One region of the Dyella terrae genome, then DNA from elsewhere that is predicted to be linked to it. Evidence: riboswitches for the same ligand, from Rfam matches in the RefSeq annotation. Region 1 holds a riboswitch; the other holds the start of a gene.
The links. Region 1 has a riboswitch for cobalamin ahead of metE (5-methyltetrahydropteroyltriglutamate--homocysteine S-methyltransferase). Riboswitches for the same ligand answer to the same signal wherever they lie in the genome.

Region 1 (7,623 bases):
TTCGCACAGTTCCTGATCGGCCTCAACAACGATGCGATGGTGCAGATGGCGCAGTCGTACGGCGTGCAGTTGCCGTCGTGGGTTGCCCACATCAACACGATGGCGCCGGAACTGAAGCTGTTGCGCACCGCACAGGCGGGGCGCCCGAACGTTTACGCCTACTGCTTCTGCTCGCCACGTTGAGCCGTTGAATCTCGTCGCGCTACCGCGCGACGAGATTCGGATACATCGAGCCGCCGCTGGTTTCCAGCGGCGGATTTTTTATGCCTCGACAGCGGCCAGTTCACGCATGCGCCGTGCCGACGCCACCATGGCGACCAGGGCGGCACGCACTTCGGTCCAGCCGCGGGTTTTCAGTCCGCAGTCCGGGTTCACCCATAGCTGTTCCGGCTTGAGCACGTCGGCGGCCTTCTGCAAGAGCTCAGTCATTTCTTCGACATTCGGTACTCGCGGCGAATGGATGTCGTAGACGCCCGGGCCGATGTCGTTGGGATAACGGAACCGCACGAAGGCATCGAGCAGCTCCATGCGCGAGCGCGATGTCTCGATGGAGATCACGTCGGCGTCCATGGCGGCCACGGCTTCGATGATGTCGTTGAACTCGGAGTAGCACATGTGGGTATGGATCTGCGTGGCATCCTCCACGCCTGATGCGGTAAGGCGGAAGCTTTCCACTGCCCAGGCGAGGTACTCACTCCAATCCTTGCGGCGCAGGGGCAGGCCTTCGCGCAGTGCCGGTTCGTCGATCTGGATGACGTGGATACCGGCGGCCTCGAGGTCGAGTACTTCGTCGCGCAGCGCGAGGGCAATCTGGCGGCAGGTGGTGGAGCGCGGCTGGTCATCGCGCACGAATGACCATTGCAGCACCGTCACTGGGCCAGTGAGCATGCCCTTCATTGCACGCTTGGTGAGCGACTGTGCATAGCGCGACCAGCGGACAGTCATCGGTGCTGGTCGTTGCACGTCGCCGTAGATGATCGGCGGCTTTACGCAGCGTGAGCCGTAGCTCTGCACCCAGCCGAGCTTGGTGAAGGCAAAGCCGTCCAGTTGCTCGCCGAAGTACTCCACCATGTCATTGCGTTCGAACTCGCCGTGCACGAGCACGTCCAGGCCGATGTCTTCCTGGAAACGTACGCAGCGCTCGGTTTCGGCTTCGAGGAAGGCCTCGTATTCCTCGATGGAAAGCTTGCGGGACTTGAATTGAGCGCGGGCTTCGCGCACCTCATGCGTCTGCGGGAACGAGCCGATGGTCGTGGTGGGGAACAGCGGGAGATGCAGGTGCTGCTGTTGCGCTGCCTTGCGCGCGGCATGCGGAGAACGACGCGACAAGTCGGCCGCGTCGATGGCCGCCACACGCTCCGCCACGGCGGCGCGATGCACGCGTTCGGACTGCTGGCGGGCCAGCTGTTGCTCGCGGGCGGTGTCCAGCGTGGTGTAGGCGCGCACTAGCCCCTTCACAGCATCGGCCAGTACTCGAAGTTCGCCGATCTTCTGCGTCGCGAAGGCAAGCCATGACTTGAGGTCCGCGGGCAGCGCGTTTTCAACGGAGGCATCAACCGGTACGTGTAGCAGTGAACACGACGGTGCAATCTGCACGCGTTTACCGAAGCGGTCGTGAGCACGGCGGAATGTGCGGAGTGCGCGATCCAGGTCGGCGCGCCACACGTTGCGTCCGTCGACGAGGCCGAGCGAGATGATCTTTTCCTCGCCCAGTGCGTCGAGCACGGCATCGAGCTGCTCGGGTGCGCGAACGAGATCGATATGCAGGCCGTCGACCGGCAGCTCTGCAGCCAGAGGCAGATTCTCGCCGAGCGGACCGAAGTACGTCGCCAGCAGTAATTTCGGGCGCTCCACGGTGGCCAGGGCGTGGTACGCCGAACGGTAGGCCGCGTGATCGTCGCCATCCTGATCCAGCACCAGGCAGGGCTCGTCGATCTGTACCCATTCGGCGCCGGCCTGCTTGAGCTTCGCCAACAGTTCCGCATAGACAGGCAGCAAGCGCTCCAGCAGTGCAAGGCGATCGCTGCCATCCACGGCCTTGGAGAGCAGCAGGAAGCTCACCGGTCCCAGCAGGACGGGGCGAGCATCCAGGCCTTGCGCGCGGGCTTCCAGATACTCCGCGACTGGCTTATCGCCGCGAAGGCGGAAGCTCTGTTCCGCGTGGAGCTCCGGCACCAGATAGTGATAATTGGTGTCGAACCATTTGGTCATTTCCAGCGCATGCAGGTCGATGCCGTCGCGCTGCCATCCTCGCGCGAGCGCGAAGTAGCCGGCGTGCGCATCGCGCTCGACCAGGGAGCGATAGCGCTCGGGAATGGCATCGAGCAGGAAGGCAGTGTCGAGCACGTGGTCGTACAGCGAGAAGTCGTTGCAGGGAACGACGTCGGCGCCGGCGTCCCGCTGCAATGTCCAGTGCTTTTGCCTGAGTGCCGAAGCAGCTTCTTCCAACTGCTGCGACGTGGTTTCGCCGCGCCAGTAGGACTCCAGTGCATGCTTGAGCTCGCGCCGCGGGCCAATGCGGGGGAAGCCCAGGTTGGTAACGGTAGTCATGTTTGCGTGTCCTCGATTCGTGATGAATGAGGAACGAAGGAACTGCGCCAAAGCGATGCGGACAGCATCGACTTCCACGCCAGCGACCTTCGCCCCCTCGGGCGAACCGGAACAGCCGCGGGCGGGCACGGAGGCGCACGCCGTGGGCGCGGGCCACGGCGCGACATCCGGCCGCTTCCCCTCGGAAGCTCCAGGTCTGACAGAAGGGCGAGCCTTCTGGCCGGGGCAGGTCTTCGGGCTCGTGGACATGAAGCAGATCAATGCTTCGCCTACTGTTCGCCGCTTCCCGGCCCCAAGGGCCAGTGCTTATGGCGAAGGTCGTTTCCACACACCGCTGCGGGGCAGCGCCGGAATTGGCCCTTACGGGCCGCACCGGCTTCCCTTTTAATTTCATCCTTTCATCGCGATGAAAGGATGAAAACCACCAACGGCGCAAAAGTACGCCCGCGCGCCAGGGCGCGTCAAGCGATTTCCGCGGGGGATTGGACGGCCAGACGGCCCTATGCGATCGCTGCGCTGTAATAGTCGCCGTGGCGTTCCACACACACGGGCATGCCAAAAGTTTCGGAAAGCAGAGCGCCGGTGAGCACGTCGTGCTTGGCACCTTGTTTGTGCAGGCGTCCGTCACGGAGCAGGGCGACCTGCTGGATCTCGGGGAGAATCTCTTCTACGTGGTGCGTCACCAGCAGCAGCGTGGTGCCCTGACGCGCAAGGCCGCGCAGGTTCTCCAGGAAACGCCGGCGGCTCGCCATGTCCAGGCCCGCGCAGGGTTCGTCGAGCAGCAAGGCGCGTGGTTGATGCACCAGTGCGCGAGCAATGAGCACACGCCTCGCCTCACCGGTGGACAGGCTGGCCATGGTGCGCCCAAGTAGATGCGTGGCGCCGGCTTGATGCAGTGCTTCGTTCGCTCGCTCGCGCATGGTCCGCGTGACGTAATGGTCGAGCCCCAGCCGTTGCGCGGCGAAGAAGCTGGACAGCACGGCTTCGGAGACTTCGAGCGTCGCGTCGGTGGTGCAGTCGTGTTGCAGGGAGGGCGACACAATACCGAGCAGCCCGCGTAGATCGGAAACATGCCAACGATCGCGGCCGAATACACGCACCGGAGCGCGGCCGTCTTCCCGCGCGAGCGGGTACAGCTCGCGCGTGATCAAGCGCACCAGCGTGGACTTCCCCGCGCCGTTGGCACCGAGGATGGCGGTGTGCTGGCCAGCGCCAATGCGTAGGCTGAAGCGATCGAGGATCAATCGGTCACCGCGCATCACGCTGGCATCGTCGATGTCAAGCAGTGGCGCGTTGGCAAGTTCGTCGTGATGGGCGTTCATGCCGGACACGATGCACGTCCAGACGTCCATTTGCCAAGTGCCGAACATTTACTGCTGTGCTGCCTCTATCTGTTGCTGCTGCTTCTTCGCCTGTTCGTCCACGGTCTTCTGCACATCCGCCGCGCGTTGCTCGTCCTTCTTCATGTCGTCCCACGGCGTCGCGACGCGCGCGGTACTGGCGGCGGCAGGAGCGGACTCCGGTGCGGGCGCTTTGCCGGAGCAGGCGGTCAGGGAGAGCAGGCAAAGCAGGGGGGACTAGTCGTTTCATGAAAGGCCTCTCCGGTGGAAGGTCACACCTGCATGGTAGCGGGCCATGCTTGGCGCAGAACGTGTACAGGCTCTAAGCTCGACGCATGAACGCACGCATCGATGCCTGGCAGCTGCAAGGACACACCGCCCTGATCACCGGTGCCAGCAAGGGCATCGGTTACGCCACTGCCCGTGAGCTGGCCGGCCTCGGCGCCAACCTGCTGCTGGTGGCACGCGATGCTGATTACCTGGAACAGGTGCGTGTGGAGTTGCTGGACGACTTCCCCGGCATCGAGGTGTTGGCGTTCGGTGCAGACCTGGGACAACAGGAAGATCGCCTCGCCGTGTTCGACTGGGTCGCCGATCTCGGTGCGCCGCTTTCCCTGCTGGTGAACAACGCTGGTGGCAACCGTCCCGCGCCGACGCTGGCGTATCACGAGGACGAGTACCGGGCGATCTTCGAGCAGAATCTGTTCTCGGCCTTCGAGATGTGCCGGTTGGCGCACCCGCAGCTCGTGCAGCACGCCAACGCAGCCATCGTGAATGTGGGTTCCGTCTCAGGCGTGACGCATGTGCGCACGGGATCGCCCTATGGCATGACCAAGGCCGCCCTCCATCAGCTCACCCGCAATCTGGCGGTGGAATGGGCGGCCGATGGCATCCGTGTCAACGCGGTAGCGCCCTGGTATATCCGCACGCAGCGTTCCGAGCCGGCGCTTGCCGACGACGAGTACCTCGATGAAGTACTCGACCGCACGCCGCTGCGCCGCATTGGCGAGCCGGAGGAAGTAGCCGCAGCCATCGCTTTTCTCTGTCTGCCCGCGGCGAGCTATGTCACCGGCCAGGTGCTGGCGGTGGATGGGGGTTTTCTCAACTACGGGTTCTGACTCGCCGTCCGCGTGGGCTTAGTCACGCGGCGAAAAGGCGAGACAATCTGGCGCTGATCGCGCGTTTTCCACAGCGAATGTGGATGGGCTCATGGCGAGCCTGTGGATAGACCGCGCAAGTGCACGCCACGGTTGAAGTTTCATCATCATGCGCAAAAGATCGACAGCGGCCGATGGTTTTCCACAACGAATGTGGATGGCCTCTTGGCAAGCCTGTGGATAGTCGACGCAAGTGCGTGACAGCGCGAGATTTTTACCATCGTGCGTACTTTTGCAGCAGTGCTGACGCGTGGATTTCCACAGCTTGTGTGGATGGCCTATGGGCAAGCCTGTGGACAGTTGACGTAAGTGCGCGCCGGTACGAGATTTTCATCTTCGTGCGCATTTTTGCGCCAGGCTTGGCGCGGCCTTTTCCACAGTAAATGTGGATGGGACCTGGGTAAGCCTGTGGATAGGCGATGCAAGTCCATGTCGTAGCAAAGCTTTCATCATCATGCGCAGATCTGCAGCAGCTCGTGTGACTGCGTTTTCCACAGCGTTTGGGGAAACCCTGGTGGCAAGCCTGTGGACAAGCCGTCATTGGCCTTGTGCAGCATAGACTTGCATGACATTGCGCAAAAAGTGAGCAGTCGTGAATCAACAGCCGCGAAGTTGCCCGCGCAACTCCTGCTCGCGCTGCTCCAACGGAGGCTGATCACTCTTGAATGCGCGCCTGAGCTTGCTCTCGATGTCGTCGTACGCATCACGTAGGGAGCGGCAGGTTTCGGCTCGCGTCAATGGGCGGCACTGGTCCTGTACCCAGACGTAGTAGTTGGCGATGAGTCCGGGCGTAACGCGTCCGCGGTTGAGCTCGGGAGCGGATGCGCCGGCGGCGCCTGGTCCACCATAGGCCTGCGAAAGAGGCAGTTGCGCGGCGCCGAGAATGCCGTAGGGCACCTGATAGGGCTGGGGATCACCATTCTCGCTGGTATACGTCTTGCCGTCGGTTGCGCGTACACATGCATATAGAACGGGCAACGACGACTCGATCGGCGGTGGCGGTAGTGGTGGCGGAGGTGCCATGTCGGTTTCGGGCGCAGGGACGGTCTCGGGCCGGGCGGGCGTGTAGGCTGGGGTGTCGTTTAGTTGCAGCACTTGTTGGCGCTGCTGACTTTGGCAGGGCTTGTCCTGGAACGACACCTTGCCGCTGGCGTCAGTGCATTGGTAGGCCGTGCCCGCGACCGCGGGCAGGCTCAGCAGCAGGAGCGAAGCGAGAAAGCACAGGCGGATCATGCCTATCCTCCCGGCAGTCTCAGAACTCGGCGACGTGTTCTTCAGCGGCGAAGCCGAGCGTCACCGCACCTTCGCCCACATTGACCATGCCGGTGATACTCATCGGCGCTTCCATCAAATCCACGCCGCACTCTTCGCACGCCGTGCGCAATTCTGCATAACCGGGCAGCTTGGCCAGTTCAGCCAGATCGCCGCCGTAGCTCACGCATACCGCGGGCACCAACAGGCCGGCGTGGACGCGTTGCGCGGCGTAGTTGAAGAGTGTTTCCGCACCGTGCTCGAAGCCACGCACCTTACCGACCGGGCCTGTTTCGCCGCGATAGCCGCGCAGCAACGGCTTGATGTCCAGCGCTGAGCCAAGCATGGCGCTGAGCAGGCCCACGCTGCGGTCGCCTTTCTTCTTGGCGCGGGCACGCAGGTAGTAGAGGTCACGCGGCAGCATGTAGCCGTACGAGTTGTTGGCTACATAGGTGAGGCGTTCGCGGATGGCTGCGGGTTGTTCGCCCGCCTGGATCAGGCGCGTGGCTTCGACGATAGCCGGCCCTGAACCCGCAAAGAGTGTGCGGGTATCGATGACGCGCATCAGGAACGGACCCGAGAGGTTGTTCTTCTCGCGCACTTCTCGGTAGTGCTTGAGTACCGCAAAGCTCGCCTTGATCACATGCTCATTGATGGCGCTGCGCGTGGCGGTGATGGTGAGGCAGAACACACAATCCTGCTCGAGCACCAGTTTCTCAAGGAATAGCTTTTGCACGTCTTCGACGGAGCAGGGGATGGTCTCGGCCGAATGGCTCCGGTTACCAAGGTTGCGATCCAGGAAGCGGTGCAGCTCGACCTGGTTGCGGTTGTCCATGAAGACTTCGTCGTCGACATGGATGGTGATGGGCATCACCGCGATGTTGTGTTCTTGCAGGAATGCCTGTGGCAAATCACAGGCTGCATCGATGGCCAGACCCATCCGCATATTGAAGACTCCCCAGTCCGGTAACGAGCAAGGGCAACATAACACGCACCCCTGCACGTGCCGACCCCACCCCTTGGCTCATGATGCCATGGGTTTCGCCGCGCCATGGAAATCGCGATTGGGCTGGGGAGGTGCCGCCAGAGATGTGCTTCCGTGGTTTAGAAGGGGCACCGCCTCGCGCGGGTCGACGGATCTTATTGGGCACCTTGGCTCTCTCCGGCAAACGTTGGTTGGTTCGACGGGGTGGCTTTGCGCTTGATGCGAGACCCCCCAGGCAGTTACCGATGCAACCAATGACCTCGCAAACAGCAGTCCATATGGATAGACATATAAGTAAGGTGTGGCTCGTACTCGCGGATGACTTCGTTGTTGTCCATGT
Region 2 (7,623 bases), 1.9 Mb from region 1:
CCAGCGATCATCCACGCCTGGCAGGGGCGGAGCCGGGAGGGGCGGTTGGGCGGACATGGCGGCTAAGGGCACGAGGGATGGCACGTGCAGCAGCCTATCAAGGCGAATGTGAAGGCAAGCTATGGATGTGCCCAACAACGACTGAAGAAACGACGTACACCTGACGTTGACGTGGCTTGAATCATGCGCGGGCGAGCCGCATCTCTTTGCCCAGTGGCGGCGGGGCCGCCAGATCCTATTGATCGAGGGGAAATCCCATGAGGATGGACAAACTCACGTCGCGTTTTCAGCAGGCGTTGGCCGACGCCCAATCGCTTGCTGTCGGACGCGACAACAACATGCTTGAACCGGTGCATGTCATGGCCGCATTGCTCGACCAGCAAGGTGGTTCAACGGCACCGTTGCTGACGCAGGCGCACGTCAACGTGCCAGCGCTACGCCAGCGCGTGAACGAAATGGTGGATCGCCTGCCGCGCGTCAGCGGGCAGGAGGGCAATGTGCACGTCGGCAACGAGCTGACGCGTTTGCTCAACCTTACCGACAAGTTGGCGCAGCAGCGGGGCGACCAGTTCATTGCCAGCGAACTGTTCGTGTTGGCGGCGGTGGAAGACAAGGGCGAGCTAGGCGCCGCGCTCAAGGCCGCTGGCGCGACCAAGGCAAACGTCGAGACCGCCATCGAGAAGATTCGAGGTGGCGAAAAAGTGCAGAGCGAAAACGCCGAAGACCAGCGTCAGGCGCTGGAGAAATACTGCGTCGACCTGACAGCGCGCGCGGAGAGCGGCAAGCTCGATCCGGTGATTGGTCGCGACGAGGAAATCCGCCGCACGATTCAGGTGCTGCAGCGTCGCACCAAGAACAACCCCGTGCTGATCGGCGAGCCGGGCGTGGGCAAGACAGCGATTGTCGAAGGGCTGGCGCAGCGCATCATCAAGGGCGAGGTACCCGAAGGCCTGCGCGATCGTCGCGTGCTGGCACTCGATATGGGCGCGCTGATCGCTGGCGCCAAGTTCCGTGGTGAATTCGAGGAACGCCTCAAGGCGGTGCTCAACGATCTATCCAAGAGCGAAGGCCAGATCATCCTGTTCATCGACGAGCTGCACACCATGGTTGGTGCGGGCAAGGCCGATGGTGCGATGGATGCAGGCAACATGCTCAAGCCTGCGCTCGCGCGTGGTGAACTGCATTGCATTGGCGCCACCACGCTCGACGAATACCGCAAGTACATCGAGAAGGACGCCGCGCTGGAGCGCCGCTTCCAGAAGGTCTACGTGGGCGAGCCCAGCGTGGAAGACACTATCGCCATTCTGCGCGGCCTGAAGGAGCGCTACGCCGTGCACCACGGCGTGGAGATCACCGATCCTGCCATCGTTGCCGCGGCCACGCTGTCCAATCGCTACATCCCTGATCGCCAGCTGCCGGACAAGGCCATCGACCTGATGGACGAGGCGGCGTCACGCATCCGCATGGAGATCGACTCCAAGCCCGAAGAGCTTGACCGCCTGGAGCGCCGCCTGATCCAGCTGAAGATCCAGCGCGAAATGCTGAAGAAGGAAACCGACGACGCGTCGAAGAAGCGCCTTGCCGATCTCGATACGGACATCCAGAAACTGGAGCGGGAGTTCTCCGACCTCAACGAGATCTGGAAGTCCGAAAAGGCTGCGCTGCAGGGCGCGACCAAGGTAAAGGAGCAGATCGAGGCCGCCCGCGTGGAGCTGGAATCCGCGCAGCGTCACCAGGACTACGCCAAGATGAGTGAGATCCAGTACGGCAAGCTGCCGGAACTGGAGAAGCAGCTCGCCGCCGCGCAGGCCGCCGAGAAGCAGGACTTCAAACTCGTGCAGGATCGCGTCACCGAGGAAGAAATTGCCGAGGTGGTGTCGCGCTGGACAGGCATTCCCGTCAATAAGATGCTGGAAGGCGAGCGCGACAAGCTGCTGCACATGGAAGACGCGCTGCACAAGCGCGTGGTCGGTCAGGACGAAGCGGTGCGTGCGGTGTCCGATGCGATCCGTCGTGCGCGTGCGGGCCTGTCCGATCCCAATCGTCCCAACGGCTCGTTCCTGTTCCTCGGCCCCACCGGCGTGGGTAAGACGGAGCTATGCAAGGCGCTCGCCGAATTCATGTTCGACACGCAGGATGCGATGGTGCGCATCGACATGAGTGAGTTTATGGAGAAGCATTCCGTGAGCCGCCTGATCGGCGCACCTCCGGGCTACGTGGGTTACGAGGAGGGCGGCTACCTCACTGAGGCGGTGCGTCGCCGTCCGTACAGCGTGATCCTGCTGGACGAGGTGGAGAAAGCGCACCCGGACGTATTCAATATCCTGCTGCAAGTGCTCGACGACGGCCGGCTTACCGACGGCCAGGGGCGCACGGTGGACTTCCGCAACACCGTGATCGTGATGACCTCGAACCTTGGCTCGCAGATGATCCAGGAGCACTCGGGCGATTCGGAAGCCGATTACCTGCAGATGAAGGCGGCGGTGTTGGGCGTGGTGCAAGCGCACTTCCGTCCGGAGTTCATCAATCGCCTCGACGAGTTGGTGGTGTTCCGCCCGCTGGAGAAGAAACAGATCCGCAAGATCGCCCTGATCCAGCTCACCTACCTGGAGAAGCGCTTGGCTGAGCGCGAGCTGCGCATGGAGATCAGCGAGAAGGCGCTGGACGTGCTGGCCAATGTGGGCTTCGATCCTGTGTACGGTGCACGTCCGTTGAAGCGGGCGATCCAGCAGCAGTTGGAGAATCCGCTGGCGAGGGAGATTCTGGAAGGGAAGTTTGTTGCTGGTGCGACGATTGTGGTGGATGCGGAGCAGGGGCATTTGACGTTCCGCAAGCAGTAACGTTGGGGTTTAAACATGGCGCCCGTTCTGTGGATGCAGGGCGGGCGTTTTCTTTTTCTGGGTTGGTGTCGATCTCGCGAGACTCTGCTCCCTCTCCCCTTCGGGGAGAGGGTTGGGTGCCCGCCTTATGGTTTCGATGAAATCGTCATCCCGGCGCAGGCCGGGATCCAGTTTCTGTATCGCTTGGTTGTCGCGACCTGGCTCGCCTGCGGCGGGCTTTCGCCCTCCTACCGGAGGCCGAGTCACTTTTCTTTGCTTGCCCAAAGAAAAGTAACCCGAAGAAAGGGCACCCCCACTTGGCGCTGGCCGGTGAAGCCGGCCAGTCCGTGAGGGGTGGCCGGGCTTTTCGACAGGGCCTCCTGCCCTGGCGAAAAGGGATCGGCATCCGTGCCGATCCCCCCTGCGGGCCTTCTCGTCCACCCCTCACCGCCGCACAGGGGGCCCGAAGGTCAAAAGCGCCGAGCCGAAGGCTCGTGCAGCGGAGCTGCACATCGCACTCGCAGGTCGCGTTGCGCCTGTTCTAGTGCTGAAAGCCAAGGCAGAAGAGAAAGACGATGCCGTTACGTGGCGAGTTCTCCATAGCGGTCGGGAAGCGTAGCGAAGCCTGCTTTAAGTCCTCTCCGCGACGGTGCGTTGCGAAGCGCGCCCACGCGTTCGGGCTTATCCCGTCGACATGCTGCGGGCGTTGGCCTGTCAGGCCATTTCTTTGGGTTACTTTTCTTTGGGCCAACAAAGAAAAGTGACTCGAGCGTCCCACGGGACTAGCTTCGCGTCCTCGGCAGACGATCGAAACGCCCGCTGCGTAAGCGGCCAGATCGCGGTTACGCACGAGGCGACAGCCGACCACTGACGACACTGGATCCCTGCCTTCGCAGGGATGACGGCATAAACGAAACGTCGAAGCGAGCACCCACCCCTCACCCCAAAAGGGAGAGGGAGCAGAACTGAGGCGCTATGCGCACTCCCAGCCTGCCCAAGCGACGACCTCAACAACGCAGCGAGACCAGCTCCAGCTCCCCCATCCCGCAATGCCACAGCCATCCATCCCCCCCATCCGAAGACCAGCGACAACACCACCAACCTCCAGCACAGTCCCCACCTTCCCCCGTCTGCTACCATTCGCCCCGCCTGAGGTGACCATCGGCCAACCAGCCGATAGTTGAAACGGGAATCCGGTGCGGCGCCAAAGTGCCTATTCCGGAGCTGCCCCCGCAACGGTAGGCGAGTGCGATCCAGGGGATCGACGGAGCGACAGGAAGCCACTGTGCCGAGCGCATGGGAAGGCGTCGTTCTGGAAGACACATGTCTTCACCCGCGAGCCCGGAGACCGGCCTCGAGGTATGACCAGACTGGCGGTGGGCCATGTTGGGGAGCCGTGCATGCTGCACGGGTGCCTAGCCTTCTTCCGCCTGCTCTTTTTTTCATGCAATCCGCGCGGGCAGGCGCGGTTGAGGAGCTGTGTTTTGGCCATCCGAATTTCCACGATCCGTCGTTCCGTGCTGGCGACGGCGCTGTTGAGCGTCATTTTTCCTGCGTTCGCTGACGACACGACCAACCTGGACGGCGTCGTTGTCACCGCTACGCGCACCGAACAGACCCAAAACCAGACACTGTCGGCCGTCACTGTGATTGATCGCGCCGATATCGAGCGTCTGCAGCCGGCGTCGCTGGGCGACTTGCTGCGCGGTACGCCGGGCATGCAGATCGCCAACAACGGTGGCCCGGGCAAGTCCACCAGTGCGTTCCTGCGTGGTACCGAGGCGGACCACGTGCTGGTGATGATCGACGGCGTCAAGATCGGCTCGGCCACACTGGGCCAGGCGGCGCTGCAGGACATTCCAGTCGATCAGATCGAGCGCATCGAAATCGTGCGCGGCCCGTTCTCCAGTCTTTACGGCTCGGAAGCGATCGGCGGCGTGATCCAGATCTTCACCCGTCGCCCGGAAGGTGCTTTCGTGCCGTCCTTCAGCCTGGGCATAGGCAGCTACCGTGACCTCAACGGTTCGGCGGGTTTCGCTGGTAAGAGCGGCGATGGCTGGTATTCGCTGGAGGTGTCGCACGACCAGACCCACGGCATCAATTCGTGCCGTATCGGTGCGGCCGAAGTGGGCGCTGCGTGCTTCGCCGACCAGCCGGACAAGGACGGCTATCGCAATACCGCGCTGACTCTGCAGGGTGGTTACAAGTTCGATGAGCAGTGGGATGCGGACGTGCGCCTGTTCCGCAGCGAAGGTCACAATTGGTATGACGGCAATTACACCGACTCCGACAAGAGCGCCACGCAGGTGGTGGGTGGCCGCGTGCACTATCGCCCGGCCAGCAACGTCAAGCTGACGCTCAGCCTCGGCACCAGCGACGATTTCGAGAAGGATTATCTCCAGGGTGCGTACGTCAGTCGCTTCGACACGCATCGCGACCTCGGCACAGCGCAGGCGGACATTGGCTTCTGGGGCGGCCTGCTCAGCACGGGCTTCGACTGGCAGCGCGATCAGGTGGACAGCACGGCGGGTTACATCAACCCATTCACGCAGGCTCCAATCGACAGCCGCATCAACCGCGGCGTGTTCGCGCAGTGGCAGCAGACCTTCGGCAGCCAGTCGGTGCAGGCCAGCGTGCGCCACGACGACAACAGTCAGTTCGGCAGCAAGAACACCGGCAGCCTGCTGTGGGGTTGGGACTTCACCCAGACCCTGCGCCTCACCGCCAGCTACGGCACGGCGTTCAAGGCGCCGACCTTCAATGACCTGTACTACCCGTATTACGGCAACCCGGACCTCAAGCCGGAAACGGCGCACAACATTGAGCTCGGTCTGCGCGGTAGCTACGGCTGGGGTTACTGGTCGTTGAATGCGTTCCGCAACAACGTGAACAATCTCATCACCTACGACGCTGCTACCCAGGCGGCAGCCAACGTGGACAAAGCACGTATCCGTGGCGCGGAAGGCCTGGTGAGCGGCCATGTCGCCGGCTGGCTGGTGACGGGTACGGCCACTTGGCTGGATCCGCGTGATGAATCCACGGCCTACGAAGGCAACCTGTTGCCGCGCCGTGCGCGCCAGACGGGTAATGTCGATATTGATCGCACCTTCGGCGATTTCAGCGTGGGTGGTACCTGGTTCGTGTCGGGTCGCCGTTACGACGATCTGGCCAACCAGCACCCGCTGGGCGCCTATGCGATCACCAATCTGCGCGTGGCCTACGCCATCTCTCGGGACTTCAAGCTACAGCTGGCGCTCAATAATGCGTTCGCCAAGAACTACGAGACCGCCTGGTACTTCAACCAGCCGGGTCGTAACTACATGTTGACCCTGCGTTATCAGCCTGCGCAGTAAGCCTTGACACCGGGCCCCGCATGGGGCCCGGTGCTGTTCCACGATGCATCGATCAGGAGAGCTTCCGTGAAAGCACTGTCGGTTTCCCGTTTCAACGCGCTCTGGCTGGTGCTGATGGCGGTGATGATCGCCACCCGCTTCAAGCACTTCGGCGATGTGCTGCACCTGCCCGATGCGTCGATGGCGGTATTCTTTCTCGGTGGTCTGTACTTGCGTCACCACTGGACCTTCGTGGTGATGGTGCTGCTTGCGGTCGCGCTGGACTGGGTGTCCATCAGCTTCGCGGGAGTGAGTGATTTCTGCATCACTCTCGCTTACTCGTTCCTGCCGTTGGCGTACGCGGTGCTGTGGTACGCAGGCCGTTGGTACGCACCACACATGGATCGACGCATGCTGTCGCTACTGGGTGCATTCGGCGTATCGCTTGTCGCTGCCGTGTTGTCGTTTGCCATCTCCAACGGCTCGTTCTATTGGCTGGGCGGCCGCTATGCGCAGCCGCACATGACCGAATACGTGTCGCGCTTGTGGCTGTGGGGGCCGCTGTTCGTGCGTACCACCCTCATTTACGTGGCTGTGGCGCTGGTGCTGCATGCGCTGATCGAGCGGCTCGCGTCGTCTTCCTCTGAACACGGGAACGCAAAGATATGAACGAGCACCACGACGCATCGACCCCAGAAGAGCGCCACCGCGAGCGCATGCAGCGGAAGAAGGAGCTGGTGGATCGCAAGATCGCCCGCGCCACCATCGAACGCGGCGTGTTGGTAGTGAACACGGGCAACGGCAAGGGCAAGAGTTCATCTGGCTTTGGCATGCTGGCGCGTTCGCTGGGGCACGGCTTCCGTTGCGGCGTAGTGCAGTTCATCAAGGGCAGCTTTTCCACCGGCGAAGAAGCGTTCTTTCGTCGCTTCCCGGAGGAGCTCGATTACCACGTGATGGGCGAAGGCTATACGTGGGAAACGCAGGACAAGGCGCGCGACATCCAGGCGGCGGAAGCGGCCTGGGCCGTGGCGGCAGGGATGCTCGCTGATCCCTCGTACGACTTCGTGCTGCTCGACGAGCTCAATATCGCGCTGGTGAAAGGCTACGTCGATGTGGCGAAAGTATGCGATGCGTTGCGGGCGAGGCCACCGCAGCAGCACGTAGTGATCACCGGGCGTGGCGCGCCGGACGCGCTGGTCGAACTGGCTGATACAGTGACGGAAATGCGCGTGGTAAAGCACGCGTTCCAGGCGGGCATCAAGGCACAGAAGGGCATTGAGCTCTGACGCGCCGTCCGGGCGTGTCGAGTGGGTAACGATCAGGAGTCATCGATGAGCGGCCAAAGCGTCTCGTGTCCGGCATTGCTGGTGTCTGCACCGGCGTCGGGGCAGGGCAAGACCTCGGTGACGGCAGCCCTGGCGCGCTGGCATACCCGCAACGGCAAGCGGGTGCGTGTGTTCAAGACGGGGCCG

Region 2: it holds a riboswitch for cobalamin, as region 1 does, so the genes downstream of both, btuB (TonB-dependent vitamin B12 receptor) here and metE (5-methyltetrahydropteroyltriglutamate--homocysteine S-methyltransferase) in region 1, are expected to answer to the same signal.

What each region holds. Positions count from the first base shown of each region.
Region 1 is NZ_CP089414.1:2,568,463-2,576,085, reverse strand. It holds gene sppA (signal peptide peptidase SppA) at 1-183, shown strand, start outside; gene metE (5-methyltetrahydropteroyltriglutamate--homocysteine S-methyltransferase) at 262-2,550, opposite strand; cobalamin riboswitch at 2,758-2,991, opposite strand; gene DYST_RS11135 (ABC transporter ATP-binding protein) at 3,051-3,872, opposite strand; gene DYST_RS11130 (SDR family oxidoreductase) at 4,226-5,008, shown strand; gene DYST_RS11125 (DUF4124 domain-containing protein) at 5,645-6,280, opposite strand; gene DYST_RS11120 (DegV family protein) at 6,300-7,244, opposite strand.
Region 2 is NZ_CP089414.1:4,418,778-4,426,400, forward strand. It holds gene otsB (trehalose-phosphatase) at 1-57, opposite strand, end outside; gene clpB (ATP-dependent chaperone ClpB) at 258-2,840, shown strand; cobalamin riboswitch at 3,955-4,190, shown strand; gene btuB (TonB-dependent vitamin B12 receptor) at 4,220-6,172, shown strand; gene DYST_RS19420 (hypothetical protein) at 6,239-6,820, shown strand; gene cobO (cob(I)yrinic acid a,c-diamide adenosyltransferase) at 6,817-7,437, shown strand; gene DYST_RS19430 (cobyrinate a,c-diamide synthase) at 7,483-7,623, shown strand, end outside.